DNA from 2 places in the Allobosea massiliensis genome. Region 1 is predicted to be linked to the other one. Evidence: predicted binding sites of a transcription regulator. Region 1 holds the regulator's gene; the other holds the start of a gene.
The links. The regulator LexA, encoded in region 1, represses DNA repair genes until DNA is damaged. The targets are predictions, from matches to a motif close to TGTTCNNNNTGTGTTCNG.
Positions count from the first base shown of each region.

Region 2: ACFPN9_RS06800 (putative DNA modification/repair radical SAM protein) is a predicted target of LexA. The motif match lies at 3,731-3,748, and genes of this name have one in related genera.

Region 1 covers NZ_JBHSLU010000008.1:127,881-135,568, forward strand. The annotation lists gene gltA (citrate synthase) at 1-417, opposite strand, end outside; gene gltX (glutamate--tRNA ligase) at 694-2,112, opposite strand; gene ACFPN9_RS05870 (ComEC/Rec2 family competence protein) at 2,305-4,563, shown strand; gene lexA (transcriptional repressor LexA) at 4,574-5,314, opposite strand; gene ACFPN9_RS05880 (molybdopterin molybdotransferase MoeA) at 5,424-6,635, opposite strand; gene moaC (cyclic pyranopterin monophosphate synthase MoaC) at 6,635-7,132, opposite strand; gene trpC (indole-3-glycerol phosphate synthase TrpC) at 7,129-7,688, opposite strand, start outside.
Region 2 covers NZ_JBHSLU010000010.1:77,482-85,169, reverse strand. The annotation lists gene glgX (glycogen debranching protein GlgX) at 1-820, opposite strand, end outside; gene ACFPN9_RS06810 (glycogen/starch/alpha-glucan phosphorylase) at 868-3,345, opposite strand; gene ACFPN9_RS06805 (hypothetical protein) at 3,432-3,620, opposite strand; gene ACFPN9_RS06800 (putative DNA modification/repair radical SAM protein) at 3,779-4,993, shown strand; gene ACFPN9_RS06795 (UdgX family uracil-DNA binding protein) at 5,002-6,471, shown strand; gene ACFPN9_RS06790 (SDR family NAD(P)-dependent oxidoreductase) at 6,719-7,480, shown strand; gene puuE (allantoinase PuuE) at 7,652-7,688, opposite strand, start outside.

The DNA.
Region 1 (7,688 bases):
GATCGAGCCGACCATGACCGCCATCGGATGCGCGTCGCGGCGGAAGCCCTGGAAGAAGCGGGCCATCTGCTCGTGCACCATGGTGTGGCGCGTCACGCGATAATCGAAATCAGCCTTCTGCGCGGCGGTCGGCAGTTCGCCTTCCAGCAGCAGATAGCAGGTCTCGAGGAAGTCGCCATGCTCGGCGAGCTGCTCGATCGGGTAGCCGCGATAGAGCAGAACGCCCTCGTCGCCATCGATATAGGTGATCTGCGACTCGCAGCTCGCCGTCGAGGTGAAGCCAGGGTCGTAGGTGAACATGCCCGTCTGGGCGTAGAGCTTGCCGATGTCGATGACGGACGGGCCGATCGAACCCGTCTTGATCGCCATATCGACGGTCTTGCCGTCGACCTGAAGCTGGCTGGTGGTTCCGCTCATCGATACCGATCCTTTCAGGCTCGCTGCTTTTCAGGCGGGGTCGCGCTCTGTCCGTTCACGGTCGTCCATGAAACCTGTCCGTCGTCAAAGCGGACCGACATGACGCTGTCGTGTCGGCGCGGGCGCGGGCAGGTGGGCAGAGCGGTTCATCCGACTGATTTTCAAGCAATATTTATGCCCGCTCCGGCTCTCGCCGCAGCGGCCGTGTCCGGCGTCACTAGACCATTTGCAGACCCGGTTCAACCGAGCCGAAAGACGGTCCGCACCGCGTCTTGCTCAGCTCTGATCGGCCAGGCGAGCAAGGGTTTCCTCGCGCCCCAGAACCGCCATCACATCGAACAGGCCAGGCGACATGGCGCGGCCCGTCAGTGCAGCGCGCAGGGGCTGCGCCGCCTGGCCGAGCTTGAGCCCATGCGCCTCGGCATAGCCGCGCACGGCGGCTTCCAGCGCCTCGAGCGACCAGTCGTTGATGGCGGCGAGCGCCTGGGCGAGCCCGGGCAGACGCTGGCGACCGGCCTCGTCCAGCAGGGCCGCTGCCTTGGCGTCGAGCTGAAGCGGCCGGGCCGCATAAAGATAGTAGGCGCTGTCGAGCAGCTCGACGAGCGTCTTGGCGCGCTCCTTCAGCCCCGGCATCGCGGCAAGGAAGCGCTGCTCCAGCTCGGGCGACAGGGTCGGGCCGAGGCCGCGCGCCGGCCCGATCTCAGGCAGGATCACCTTCAGCGCGTCGAGCAGGTCGTGATCGGAGGACTGGCGCATATAGAGCCCGTTCAGGCTCTCGAGCTTGGCGAAGTCGAAGCGCGCGGCCGAGCGGCCGATCGAGCCGAGGTCGAACAGCTCGATCATCTCCTGCGTCGAGAAGATCTCCTGGTCGCCATGGCTCCAGCCGAGGCGCAGCAGATAATTGCGCAGCGCCACCGGCAGGTACCCCATCTCGCGATAGGCATCGACACCGAGCGCGCCGTGGCGCTTCGAGAGCTTGGCGCCGTCCGGGCCATGGATCAGCGGGATATGCGACATGCTCGGGACCTTCCAGCCCAGCGCCTGGTAGATCTGGGTCTGGCGCGCGGCATTGGTCAGGTGGTCGTCGCCGCGGATGACATGGGTCACGCCCATGTCGTGGTCGTCGACCACCACGGCGAGCATATAGGTCGGGTTGCCGTCCGAGCGCAGCAGCACGAGGTCGTCGAGATTCTCGTTCTGCCAGACGACGCGGCCCTGGACCTCGTCCTCCACCACGGTCTCGCCGGTCTGCGGTGCGCGCAGCCGGATCACCGGCTTGACGCCTTCGGGAGCCGTCGCGGGATCGCGGTCGCGCCAGCGCCCGTCATAACGCATCGGCTTGCCGGCAGCCTTGGCCTGTTCGCGCATCTCGTCCAGTTCGGCCGGCGTGGCGTAGCAGCGATAGGCATGGCCACTGGCCAGCATCTGATGCGCCACCTCGCGGTGCCGCTCGGCGCGGGCGAACTGGTAGACGGTCTCGCCGTCCCAATCGAGGCCGAGCCATTTCAGCCCGTCGAGGATGGCGCCGATCGCAGCTTCGGTCGAGCGTTCGCGGTCGGTGTCCTCGATGCGCAGCAGCATCTTGCCGCCATGGCGGCGCGCATAGAGCCAGTTGAACAGCGCCGTACGCCCGCCGCCGATATGCAGGAAGCCGGTGGGCGAGGGCGCAAAGCGCGTGACGACGGCGTCGCTCATGGATGGCAGGGCTCCGGCGGGACCTTGGGAGAAGGACCCTGAAAGGGGCGGGAAAAGATCGAGCGGCACGCCCTGTCGCAGCGCGTACCGAAGCGGACATGACATCCGGCGCGGCCCCTGTAACATGCCTGAGCCGCCGCCGTTAAGGGCCAGTTCGAAGCCCGGCGCGCCGGCGCAGGACGGGGGCAGGCCATGACGGCGAAGCCGCCAGGGCAGGGGGAGCGGGTGCCGCGGCGCGGGGCGCTGGCGGCCGCCCTCGTATGGCACCGGCCGGACGGTCGCTTCGGCGGTATCAGGTTCGGACTGGCGCTGGGCGAATGGCGCGACGCAGTGCTCGCCGCCTTGTCGCGCGAGGCCGAGCGGCGCCGGCTCTTCCTCTGGCTGCCGGTCGCGATGGGCATCGGCATCCTGCTCTATTTCGCCGCCGATGCCGAACCGGCGCTCTGGGCGCCGCTGACGGGGCTCGCGCTTTCCGCGGCTGGCGCGATCCTGCTGCGGGGGCGCCCGCGGCCGGCCTGGGTGTGCCTCGCTGTCGCCGCCCTGTTTGCCGGCTTCGCTGCGGCGGCCTGGCGCACGGCGACGATCGCCGCCCCGATGCTGGAGCGGCCGCGCGTCGGCCAGGTCTCAGGCTTCGTGGAATCGGTGGAGGCGCGCGATGCCGGCGCTCGGCTCGTCATCCGCGTGACGGGGATCGCCGGGCTCGACCGGCCGTTCTGGCCGAAGCGTGTGCGCGTCAACATCCGCTCCGGGACCGTGGCGCCCGGAGACCATGTCGCGGCCGTGGCGCGGCTGCTGCCGCCGCCGGGGCCGGCCCGGCCGGGCGGCTATGATTTCGGGCGCGACGCCTTCTTCCGCGGCATCGGCGCCGTCGGCAGCATCTCGGGCAAGATCGCGCTCAGCCCGCCGCCGCATCCGCCCGACTGGGATCTGCGCCTGGCGGCGGCGATCGACGGCGCCCGCAACGCCCTGACCCAGCGCATTGCCTCGGTCGCCGGCGGGCAGGCAGGGGCGATGGCGGCGGCGCTGGTCACCGGCAAGCGCGGGCTGATCACCGAAACCACCAATGCCGATCTGCGGGCGGCCGGGATCTACCACATCGTCTCGATCTCGGGCCTGCACATGGTGCTGGCCGCCGGGACGATCTTCTGGCTGGTGCGGGCGCTGCTCGCCCTGTCACAGACGGTGGCGCTGCGCCTGCCGGTCAAGAAGCTCGCCGCGCTCGCGGCGATGGCGGGCTCGGTCGCCTATTGCGTCTTCTCGGGAGCGGAGGTCGCCACCGTACGCTCGCTGATCATGACGCTGGTGATGCTGGGCGCAATCCTCGTCGACCGCCCGGCGCTGAGCATGCGCAACCTCGCGCTGGCGGCGATGATCGTGCTGCTGCGCGAGCCCGAGGCGCTGCTGGGGCCGAGCTTCCAGATGTCCTTCGGTGCCGTGGCGGCGCTGATCGCCTTTGCCGAGCGCTGGGAGGAGCGCGGCCGGTTGCAGCCGCCGCCCGCACTGCCCTGGCCGCTGCGCCCGCTCTGGGTCGCCGCATCCGGCATCGTCGTCACGACCCTGCTGGCGACGGCGGCGACGGCGCCCTTCGGCGCCTATCATTTCCAGACCTTCAACCCTTTCGGCCTGCTCGGCAACGCGCTGGCTCTGCCCTTCGTCTCCCTCTTCGTCATGCCGGCCGCCGTCTTCGGGGTGCTCGCCTATCCCTTCGGGCTGGACGCGCCGGCCTGGTGGCTCATGGGCCTGGCCTCGGAGGTGGTGCTCAAACTGGCGCATTGGGTCGCGACCATCGATCACTCGACCCTGGTGCTCGCCGCCTTCGGCCCGGCCGCGCTCGGCTGCTTTTCGGCCGCGCTGCTCTGGGCGACGCTGTGGACGACGAAGCTGCGTCTGCTGGCGATCCTGCCGCTGGTCGGCGGCGTGGCCGTCGCGGCCAAACCGGAGAAGCCGGCGATCCTGATCGAGCGCGACGGCTCGGGCCTCGCGGTGCGCGGCAAGGACGGCCTGCTCGTGATCGCCGGCAAGCCGAGCCGCTTCGTCCTGCAGCAATGGCTGACGGCGGATGGCGACGGCCGCCAGCCCGACGACCCGTCGCTGCGCAAGGGCGCGGCCTGCGATCCGCGCGGCTGCGTGCTGATGACGAGAGAGGGCCACAGCATCGCCTATGCGCAGGACCGGCTCGCCATCATCGAGGATTGCCGCCGCGCCGATGTGGTGGTGACGCCGATTCCCTGGACGGCGGCCTGCCGCGCGCGGCTGATCGACCGGATGACGTTGCAGCGCGATGGCGCGACAGCCCTGGTTCGGACTCGCTCCGGCTGGCAAAACCACGCGGCGCAGGATGCGGGCGACCGGCCCTGGAGCCGCCGGCGTCCCCAGCCCGCGCCGACAACTGCGGGCCCGGCTGGGCCGCCACCGGCCGAGGAGGCGCCCGATACCGAGCGCCTGCCCTAGCGCCGGCCCGTCAGTAGCGCCGCATCAGATTGACAAGCCGACCCTGGATCTTGACCCGGTCCGGTCCCAGCACCCGCGTCTCGTAAGCCGGATTGGCTGCCTCCAGCGCGATCGAGGAGCCCCGCTTGCGCAGCCGCTTCAGCGTCGCCTCCTCGTCGTCGATCAGGGCGACGATGATGTCGCCGGTATTGGCGGTGTCCTGGCGCCGGATCACCACCGTGTCGCCGTCGAGAATGCCGGCCTCGACCATCGAGTCGCCGCGGACCTCCAGCGCGAAATGCTCACCGGAGCCGAGCATGTCGGCGGGGAGGGCGACGCTGTGGCTGCGGCTCTGGATCGCCGAGATCGGCGTGCCCGCCGCGATGCGGCCCATGACAGGGATCGCGATCGTGTTGCGGGCGTCTTCCGGCATCGCCTCCACCGGGCGCGCCCGGCCGGGCAGCCCGTCCTTGGCCGGCGGCGTCTCCTTGCCGAGCCCGCCCTGGACGATGGAGGGATTGAAGCGGCGCGCGCCGCCCTGGAGGCCACCACCCGCGCCATCCGGCAGCTTGATCACTTCGAGCGCCCGTGCCCGGTTCGGCAGGCGGCGGATGAAGCCGCGTTCCTCGAGGGCCATGATCAGGCGGTGGATGCCGGATTTCGACTTGAGGTCGAGCGCGTCCTTCATTTCGTCGAAGGAGGGAGGGACGCCGCTCTCGCGCAGGCGCTCATGGATGAAGCGAAGCAGTTCGAACTGTTTGCGTGTCAGCATGATCCCCGCCGGCGCTCTGAAATCTGCCGATCATCGCAGATTCGAAACAAATCACGAACACCATACCCGTTCGCGTTGTGTTCCGCAAGCCGATGCGCCAGCCCGCGACCTATCGCAGACGAATGAAGCGGCAGGGATCGCCCTTGCGGGCCGCCGGCGCGAAAACCGGGCGGATCGCCAGCGCCTGCGCCCTCGCGAGCAGGCCGAGCATCGAGGAATCCTGCCTCTCGAACGGCGTCGCCTCCCAGCCGGCCTCGGTCAGGACGAGGCTGGAGCGCAAATAATCCTCGCGCTCGTCATTGGCCGGCATGTCGCGCCCGAGCAAGCCGGGCTCGCTGCGGTCGCGCTCGGGCGAGGGCATGCCGAGCAGGGCCTCGATCACCGGCACCACGAAGAGATGCCCGCAGACGATCGAGGAGACGGGGTTGCCCGGCAGGCCGATCGCGACCATCGGGCCGAGCCGGCCGGTCATCATCGGCTTGCCCGGCCGCATCGCGATCTTCCAGAAGCCGAGATCCATGCCGGCGCGCTTCAGCGCCTCCTGGACGAGATCATGGGCACCGACGGAGGCGCCGCCCAGCGTCACCAGCACATCCGCGCCGGCGTCCCGCGCCTGCCCGATCCTGGCGGCGAGATCGGCATGGTCGTCGCGGGCGATGCCGAGATCGAGCACGCTCCCGCCCGCCTGCTCGACCAGCGCGGCCAGCGCAAACGAGTTGGAGGCGACGATCTGGTCGGGCCCGACCGGCTCGCCCGGCAGCACGAGCTCGTCGCCGGTGGCGAGGATCGCCACCAGCGGCTTGCGGCGCACCGCAAGCGCGGGGTGGCCAGCGGCGGCGGCGAGCCCGAGCGCGGCGCTGTCGAGCCGGGTGCCGGCCGCGAGCAGCTGGTCGCCCTCGCTGAAGTCGAGCCCGGCCTTGCGAATGAATTTGCCCTTGGGCGCGCCCTCGCGAACGGTGATCGCGGCCGAGCCGACACCGTCGGCGTTCTCCTGGATCAGGATGGTGTCGGCGCCCTCGGGGATCGGCGCACCCGTGAAGATCCGGACCGCCTCGCCGGCGGCCACGCTGCCGTCGAAGGAGCGCCCGGCCGCGGATTCGCCGAGAACGCGCAGTTCGGCGCCCGGCACGAGGTCGTCGCCCCGCACCGCATAGCCGTCCATGGCCGAATTGGCGAAGGGCGGCTGTGTCCTGAGCGCCGCGAGATCGGCCCCGAGCACGCGCCAGGCGCACTGCGCCAGCGGCAGGGTCTCGATGGGCGTGCGGCCGGGCACGCTGTCGAGCAGCGCGCGCAGCGCGACCGGGACCGGCGTCAGCGCCATCAGACCGGTCCCCCTGGGGAGGCGTCGGCCTGGAACACACCTGACTTGCCGCCGGATTTGTGGGTCAGCCGGATGCCCTCGATCCGCATGCCGCGGTCGGCCGCCTTGACCATGTCGTAGACGGTCAGGCAGGCGATGCTGACGGCGGTGAGTGCCTCCATCTCGACGCCGGTCTGGCCCTTCACCTTGACCTCGGCCCGCACGCGGATGCCGGGCAGGGCCTCGTCGATCTCGAGATCGACCGCGATCTTGGTGATCAGCAGCGGGTGGCAGAGCGGGATCAGCTCATGGCTGCGCTTGGCGGCCATGATGCCGGCGAGCCTCGCCGTGCCGAGCACATCGCCCTTCTTGGCGTCGCCCGCGCGCACGATCGCCAGCGTCTGCGGCTGCATCACCACGCAGCCCTCGGCGATGGCCGTGCGCGAGGTCTCGGCCTTGTCGCCGACATCGACCATATGCGCCTGGCCCTGCGCGTCGAGATGGCTGAGTGCGCTCACGCGGCGCTCTCCTGCGTCTTGGCTTGTGATGTCTGGCCCGTGAGCAGTTCGCGCGTCGCGGCCGTCACATCGGCCTGTCGCATCAGGCTTTCGCCGACGAGGAAGGTCCTGACCCCGGCCCCGTTCAGCCGGCCGACATCGCCATGGCTGAAGATGCCGCTCTCGCTGATGACGATCCGGTCGGCCGGCACGCGCGGCGCCAGCCGCTCGGTCACCGCGAGATCGACGGTGAAATCGCGCAGATCGCGGTTGTTGATGCCGAGCAGGCGGCTCTTCAGCGCCAGCGCGCGGTCGAGTTCGGCGTCGTCATGGACTTCGACCAGCACATCCATGCCGAGATCGAAGGCGGTGGTCTCCAGCGCGCGCGCCGTGGCGTCGTCGACGCCCGCCATGATGATCAGGATGCAGTCCGCCCCCCAGGCCCGCGCCTCGTAGACCTGATAGGGATCGTAGAGGAAATCCTTGCGCAGCACCGGCAGCACGGAGGCCGCGCGCGCCTGCAGCAGGAATTCCGGCCGGCCCTGGAAGGAGGGGCCATCGGTCAGGACGGAGAGGC
Region 2 (7,688 bases), on a different contig from region 1:
GATCCTCCATGGCGTGGCGGTAATAGACGGCGTTGTCGAGCCCGCGCAGGCTGATCGTCGCGCCGAACTCGTCGCTCTCGGCAGTGTGGTTCAGGACGATGTCGAGGATGATGCCGATACCGGCCTGGGCATAGGTCGCGCAGAGACTTGCGAGGTCGGCCGCGCCGTCCGGAGCGAGTCGCGGGTCGAGCGCGAAGAAGTTGACGGGGTTGTAGCCCCAGGCATTGGCGAGGCCGAGCGACGGCAGATGGCGCTCATCCATCCAGGCCGCGACCGGCATCAGCTCGACATGGCTGACGCCGAGGCCGCGGATGTGGTCGATCACGGCGGGCTCGCAGAGCGCGGCCAGCGTGCCGCGAATGCGCTCCGGCACTGCCGTGTGGCGCATCGTGAAGGACTTCACCGCGAGTTCGTAGATGAAGGCCGGGGCGCGCTCCGGCGCTCTCGCGGCTTCAGGCTGTGCGCCGCCGACGATGCCGCGCGGCACGAGATCGGCGGTGTCGGTCCCATGCTCGGCCAGACGCGGGTCCCAGCGGAAGGGACGGTCGATCCGCGTCGCGTAGGGGTCGACCAGCAGCTTCGTCGCGTCGAAGCGGTGGCCGCGCTCGGGCTGCCAGGGGCCATCCGCCCGCAGCGCATAGCGCAGGCCGGGGGCGGCGCCCGGCAGCAGGCCGTGATGGATGTCGCCGCTGCGGCAGGGCAGGGGCAGGCGGGCTATTTCGGCCTCGCCCGTCTCGTCGAAGAGGCAAAGGTCGATCCGCTCGCCATGGCGGGAGAAGACAGCGAAGGTCACGCCGTCCTCGCCCGCAATGGCGCCCATGCGGGCGGGCAGCGGGCAGGCGACCAGCGCAGGCCTCGGCACCCGCCTCAGCCTCCGGCCGTGGTGTCCGGCGAGGTCGGCACGTGCCAGATCCGCTCGGCATATTCGCCGATGGCGCGGTCGGCGCTGAACCAGCCGCAATGGGCGGTGTTGGTCACGGACATGCGCCACCATTTCCCCTGGTCGGCCCAGAGCGAATCGATGCGGCGCTGGGCCTGGCGGTAGCTCTCGAAATCGTTGAGCACCATGAACCAGTCATTGGCGCGCAGCCCCTCGACGAGGCCGAGATAGCGGTCGCGTTCGCGCGGCGAATAGGCGCCCGACGCCACCGCATCGAGCACGCCTTCGAGATGCGGCGTGGCGGCGATGACCTCGCTCGTCGGGCGGGGATTGTGCTTGGCGGCCTCGACCTCCTCGGCCGTCATGCCGAAGATGACGATGTTGTCGGCGCCGACGCGCTCGCCGATCTCGATGTTGGCCCCATCCAGCGTCCCGATGGTGATCGCGCCGTTGAGGGCGAACTTCATATTGCCGGTGCCAGACGCCTCCATCCCGGCGGTCGAGATCTGCTCGGAGACGTCGGCGGCGGGGATGATGACCTCGGCCGCGCTGACATTGTAGTTCGGCAGGAAGACGACCTTGAGCCGGTCGCGGGTGGTGATGTCGTTGTTCACGACGACGGCGACATCGTTGATCAGGTTGATGATCGCCTTGGCGGTGCCGTAGTTGGAAGCCGCCTTGCCGGCGAAGATCTTCACCCGTGGCGCCCAGTCGCGATAGGGCTCGGAGCGGATCGCGTCATAGAGCGCGATCGTCTCGAGGATGTTCAGCAACTGGCGCTTGTATTCGTGGATGCGCTTGATCTGGACGTCGAAGAGCGCGTCGGGATCGACGGTGACGCCGGTGTCCTGCCTGATGATTTTCGCCAGCTTCAGCTTGTTTTCGCGCCGGATGGCGGCGAGGCGCTGGTGCAGCGCGGCGTCGCCGGTATGGGCGGCGAGGCGGCGGATATTGCCGATCCGGTCGGTCAGATCGTCGCCGCAGACCTCCTGCAGCAGTTTCGTCAGGCCGGGATTGGCGCCGAAGAGCCAGCGCCGCGGCGTGATGCCGTTGGTGACGTTGGTGATGCGGCCCGGGAAGATCGCGTGCAGCGGCGCGAAGACCGTCTGCTCCATCAGCTTCGAATGAAGCGCCGAGACACCATTGACCGTGTGCGAGCCGACGAAGGCGAGGTGGGCCATGCGCACCCGCCGGCCGTGATGCTCGTCGATGAGCGAGATCGTCGAGAGATCGACATTTTCACCGCCGCTGGAGCGCCGGACCTCTTCCAGGAAGCGGGCGTTGATGCCGAAGATGATCTGCATATGGCGCGGCAGCAACCGCTCCATCAGCGCCACCGGCCAGGTTTCCAGTGCCTCGGGCAGAAGCGTATGGTTGGTGTAGGAGATGGTGGCGCTGGTGATCGTCCAGGCCTCCTCCCAGGGCAGGCCATGCTCGTCGACGAGCAGGCGCATCAGCTCGGCGACGGCCAGCGAGGGATGGGTGTCGTTGAGCTGAATCGCGACCTTGTCGGCGAGATTGTCGAGGCGGCCGAACTGCCGGTAATGCCGGCGCACCAGATCCTGCAGCGAGGCGGAGGTGAAGAAAAACTCCTGCCGCAGCCGCAATTCCTGCCCCGCCGGGGTGGAATCGTTGGGGTAGAGCACCTTGGAGATCGCCTCGGCGCGGTTGCGCTCGGCGACGGCACCGACGATGTCGCCCTGGTTGAAGGCGTCGAGCGAGAGCGGGTGCATGGCGCGCGCGCGCCAGAGACGCAGCGTCGTGGCGTCGCGGCCGCGCCAGCCGACGACCGGCGTGTCATAGGCGACGGCGAACACGGTCTCTTCCGGCTCCCAGAAGACTTCGCCGGGCTTCTGCGTCGCGGTCAGCGAGCCGCCGAAACCGATCTTGTAGGAGGCCTCGCGGCGCTCGAATTCCCAGGGATTGCGGAAGGAGAGCCAGTCCTCGGGCACCTCGATCTGCTTGCCGCCATCGATGCGCTGCTTGAACAGGCCGTGATCGTAGCGGATGCCGTAGCCGAGCGCCGGCACGCCGGTCGAGGCCATCGCCTCGAGATAGCAGGCGGCGAGACGGCCGAGGCCACCATTGCCGAGCGCGGCATCGGGCTCGATCGTTTCGATCGCGGCGAGGTCGACGCCGAGTTCGCGCATCGCCTGCGCCATTGCCCCGGTCAGCCCGAGATTGTTGAGCGCGTCCGCCAGCGAACGGCCGATCAGGAATTCGAGCGAGAGATAATAGACGCGCTTGCGGCCGGTCTCGTAGCTCTCGCGGGTCGAGCGGTGCCAGACATCGACGACATGGTCCCGCGCCGCGAGGATGCCGGCCGTCAGCCAGTCATGCGGCTGGGCGACGGAGGCGTTCTTGCCCAGCGAATAAGTGAGTTTCCTCAGGATCTCGGCTTTGAGGGCCTCGACCCGCCCGGCGGTGTCGGCGGGGCGGGAGGCGTCGGAGGCTGTCTCGGTCAAGCGCTGTCGTCCCGGTTGTTGATCTGTGATCAGTTTCGAAGCTGGGCCCCGGCAAGTCCAGCCGAAATCGCCGCTAAGCCGCGCCTTTATGGACGCGTTCCGGTTTCCTCGCGGATTTCGCTGCGGGTTTCCTGCCCGAGCTGCTTGGCGCTGGTCACGGCGGAGTCGGTCAGGCCGACGACGCTGGCCCAGGCGCTGCGGGTGTAGCTGCCCTGATGGGCGATGGCGTCGTAGCCGATCAGGATGACGGCGACGAGAAGCAGGATCCGGAACATCGGGTTCTCCTTGGAATGACGTGCCGCCCCAACGCGCCGACACGCCGCCTGTTCCGGCGATGGCAGCCGCGACGAAAGGTCTCTGGCGGGCGGGCGACATCCACGCTACCTAGAACAAATAATGAACGGAGTGTCGCGGCGTGGCTCAGCTGACGGTGATGGAAAAGCTCGAGATCCTGAGCGATGCGGCGAAATACGACGCCTCCTGCGCCTCCAGCAGCACGACCAAGCGCAATTCGCTGAAGGGCGGGCTCGGCTCGACGACGGGGTCGGGCATCTGCCATTCCTATGCGCCGGATGGCCGCTGCATTTCGCTGCTCAAGATCCTGCTGACGAATTACTGCAGCTATGACTGCGCATTCTGCATCAACCGCTCGTCGAGCAATGTCCGGCGCGCGCGCTTCACGGTGGAGGAGGTCGTCGACCTCACGGTCAGCTTCTACAAGCGCAACTACATCGAGGGGCTGTTCCTCTCCTCGGGCATCATCCGCTCGCCCGACTACACGATGGCGGAGCTGGTGCGGGTGGCGCAGACGCTGCGCGAGGTCCATTGCTTCCGCGGCTACATCCACCTCAAGCTCATCCCGAGCGCCAATGCCGATCTGGTGGCGCAGGCCGGCCTCTATGCCGACCGCGTCTCGATCAATGTCGAATTGCCGACCGAGGTCTCCCTGGAGCGCTTCGCCCCCGAGAAGCGGCCGCGCGAAATCAGCGCCGCCATGGGTGGGCTGCGGCTGAAGATCGAGGAGAGCAAGGCGGAGCGGGCGAAGTCGCGGCGCGCGCCGGTGTTCTCGCCGGCCGGGCAGAGCACGCAGATGATCGTCGGCGCCGACGGGACGAGCGACGCGACGATCCTGCAGCGCAGCGCGCAGCTCTACGGCTCCTTCGGGCTCAGGCGCGTCTATTACTCCGCCTTCAGCCCGATCCCCGACGCCAGCCGCCAACTGCCGCTCTCGGAGCCGCCGCTGCTGCGCGAACACCGGCTCTACCAGGCCGACTGGCTGACGCGGTTCTACGGCTTCGAGGTCGGCGAGATCCTCGATGACGGCGCCGGGGGCATGCTCGATCTCACGGTCGATCCCAAACTCGCCTGGGCTCTGCGGCATCGCGCGCGCTTTCCGGTCGACGTCAACCGCGCCGATCGCGAGACGCTGCTGCGCGTGCCGGGGCTCGGCACGAAAAGCGTCGGCAAGATTTTGGAAACGCGGCGTTTCCGGCGCCTGCGTCTGGAGGATGTCGGCAAGATCGCGCGCTCGATCACGACGCTGCGCCATTTCATTGTCGCGGAAGGCTGGCGTCCCGGCGCATCTCTCGACAGCGAGCGGCTGAAGCAGCATCTGGCGCCGAAGCCGCAGCAGCTCGCCTTGCTGTGAGCCCCGTCATGGCTCAGTCCGGCATCGTCGCGCGTCTCGACCATCCGGCCGATTTCGAGGGCTGGCGGCGGCAGGCGCGCGCGCTGGCGCTGGCGGAGGTGGCGCCGGCGCGGATCGACTGGCAGATCGGGGAGGAGGCGTCCGGGCTCTTCGCCGGGCTGGCCGAGCCGCCGCCGGTGCCGGCGAATGGGGCGGAGCTGCGGGTGCCGCGGGAATTCGTCGAACTGGCGCAGGCAGTGGTCTGCCATCGCGACAGCGGCCGCTTCGATCTGCTCTATCGGCTGCTGCTGCGGCTCCAGCGCGAGCCGACGCTGCTTCATGTGGTGACCGACGACGAGGTCCATAGCGCCCGGGCGATGGCCAAGGCGGTGCGGCGCGACCTGCACAAGATGACCGCCTTCGTGCGCTTCCGCGAGGTTGTCGGCCTCGATGGCGGGGAGGCTTTCGTAGCCTGGTTCGAGCCTGAGCATCACATCGTCGAGCGGGTGTCGCGCTTCTTCGTCGAACGCTTCGCGGCGATGCGCTGGTCGATCCTGACGCCGCTGCGCTCGCTCCACTGGGACGGGACGACGCTGCATCTCGGGGAGGGTGCCTCGAAGGCCGACGCGCCGAACGACGATGCGATGGAGGTCTATTGGCGGACCTATTACGCCAACATCTTCAATCCGGCGCGGCTGAAGATCAAAGCGATGAAGGCAGAGATGCCAGAGAAGTACTGGCGGAACCTGCCCGAGGCCGAACTCATTGCTCCGCTGATCGCCCAGGCTGGCCGGCGCGCGGAGAAGATGGTGATGAAAGCCCCGACCCTGCCACCGGAGCGGCATCTGCGGCAGAGCCAGCGCCAGCGCGAAATGCTCGTGCCCGCTACGGACGGTCTCTCCACCTGGGATGAAGCGCGGGCGTCGGCCAAGACCTGCTCGCGCTGCGATCTCTGCCACAACGCGACGCAGACGGTGTTCGGGGAGGGCCCTCTAACGGCGCCGGTGATGTTCGTCGGCGAGCAGCCGGGCGATCAGGAGGATCTGGCGGGCAAGCCCTTCGTCGGGCCCGCGGGTCAGGTCTTCGACCGCGTATTGGGCGAGGCCGGGCTCGACCGCGGCCGGGCCTATGTCACCAATGCGGTGAAGCACTTCAAATTCACCCTGCGCGGCAAGCGGCGCATCCATGAGCGGCCTAATGCCGGCGAAATCTCGGCCTGCCGCTTCTGGCTCGGGCTGGAGCGGGAGTTCGTGAAGCCGCAGCTCGTCGTGGCGCTGGGCGCGACCGCGCTGCACGCCCTGACCGGTCATCGCGGCTCGCTCGCCTCGATGCGCGAGCGCGACCTTGTGCTGGACGACGGCACGGCCCTGCTGGCGACCGTCCACCCCTCCTATCTGCTGCGCCTTCCCGACGAGGAGGCCCGCGAACGCGAGACGGCCCGCTTCCGCGCCGATCTGGAGCGCGTCGGGCGCCTGGTGCCGGAGATGAAGGCGGCCTAGGCCGTCCGTTTACAACCGCGGGTCATCCCGGGCGACCCCTCGTGTTCGGCCTTTGGCCGGCCCAAGGACAGGCTCCGGGAGACCCGGGATCCATACCGGAACGCTTCAGGCATGGATCCCGGGTCTTCGCCTCGCTCCGCCCGGGATGACGGCGTCGGGGTTCTGAAGGGTCGCAGCGTCAGCCATCGCCGCGATTGACCCGCAGCCCCTGCCGGTGTCCCCTCCGCGGAAACGAGACGAGGAACGCATGGGCGAGGAACTGAAGGGCAAGCGTGTCTTGGTGACCGGCGCGTCGTCGGGGCTGGGCGCGCATTTCGTGCGGCTGCTGGCGGGGCAGGGCGCGCGTGTCGTCGCGGCGGCGCGGCGCGTCGAGCGGCTGGAAGAGCTGGCGGCGGACTGCGCCGGGTTGCCGGGGCAGGTCATGCCGCTGGCGCTGGATGTCGCCTCGGTGCCCTCGATCCAGGCGGGTGTGGCGGAGGCGGCGCGGCTGCTCGGCGGGCTCGACGTCCTCGTCAACAATGCCGGTATCGGGGAGACGGAGGCCGCGATCTCCATCACCGAGGCGCAATGGGACGCGCAGCTCGACGTCAATCTGAAGGGCTGCTTCTTCGCGGCGCAGGCGGCGGCGCAGGTCATGATCGCGGGGAAGCAGGGCGGGACGATCGTCAACATCGCCTCGATTCTGGGCGAGCGGGTGACGGCGCGTGTCCTGCCCTATGCCGTCTCCAAGGCCGGGCTGATCCAGATGACCAAGGGTCTGGCGCTGGAATGGGCGCGCCATGGCATCCGGGTCAACGCGCTCGCGCCCGGCTATATCGCCACCGACATCAACCGCGATATGCTCGAGAGCGAAGTCGGGGCGACGCTGGTCAAGCGCATTCCGAGCCGCCGCTTCGGCGAGCCCGCCGATCTCGACGGGCCGCTGCTGCTGCTCTGCTCCGACGCCGGGCGCCACATGACCGGGACGGTGGTCGCGGTCGATGGCGGGCATCTGGTCAGCGGGTTGTAAGCCGCTCCGCGAGGAGCCTGTCGTCATTCCGGGGCGCTCGCAGAGCGAGCCCGGAATCCAGATCCGTAGCAGGCTCAGAAGACGCGCGGCGCGGGTCCACATCGTCCTGCCTGCTCAGCGGTTATGGGTTCCGGGCTCTTCGCTTTGCGAAGCCCCGGAATGACGGCGCGGTTACCGCATGATCTCCTTCAGCCGCAGCAGCGATATC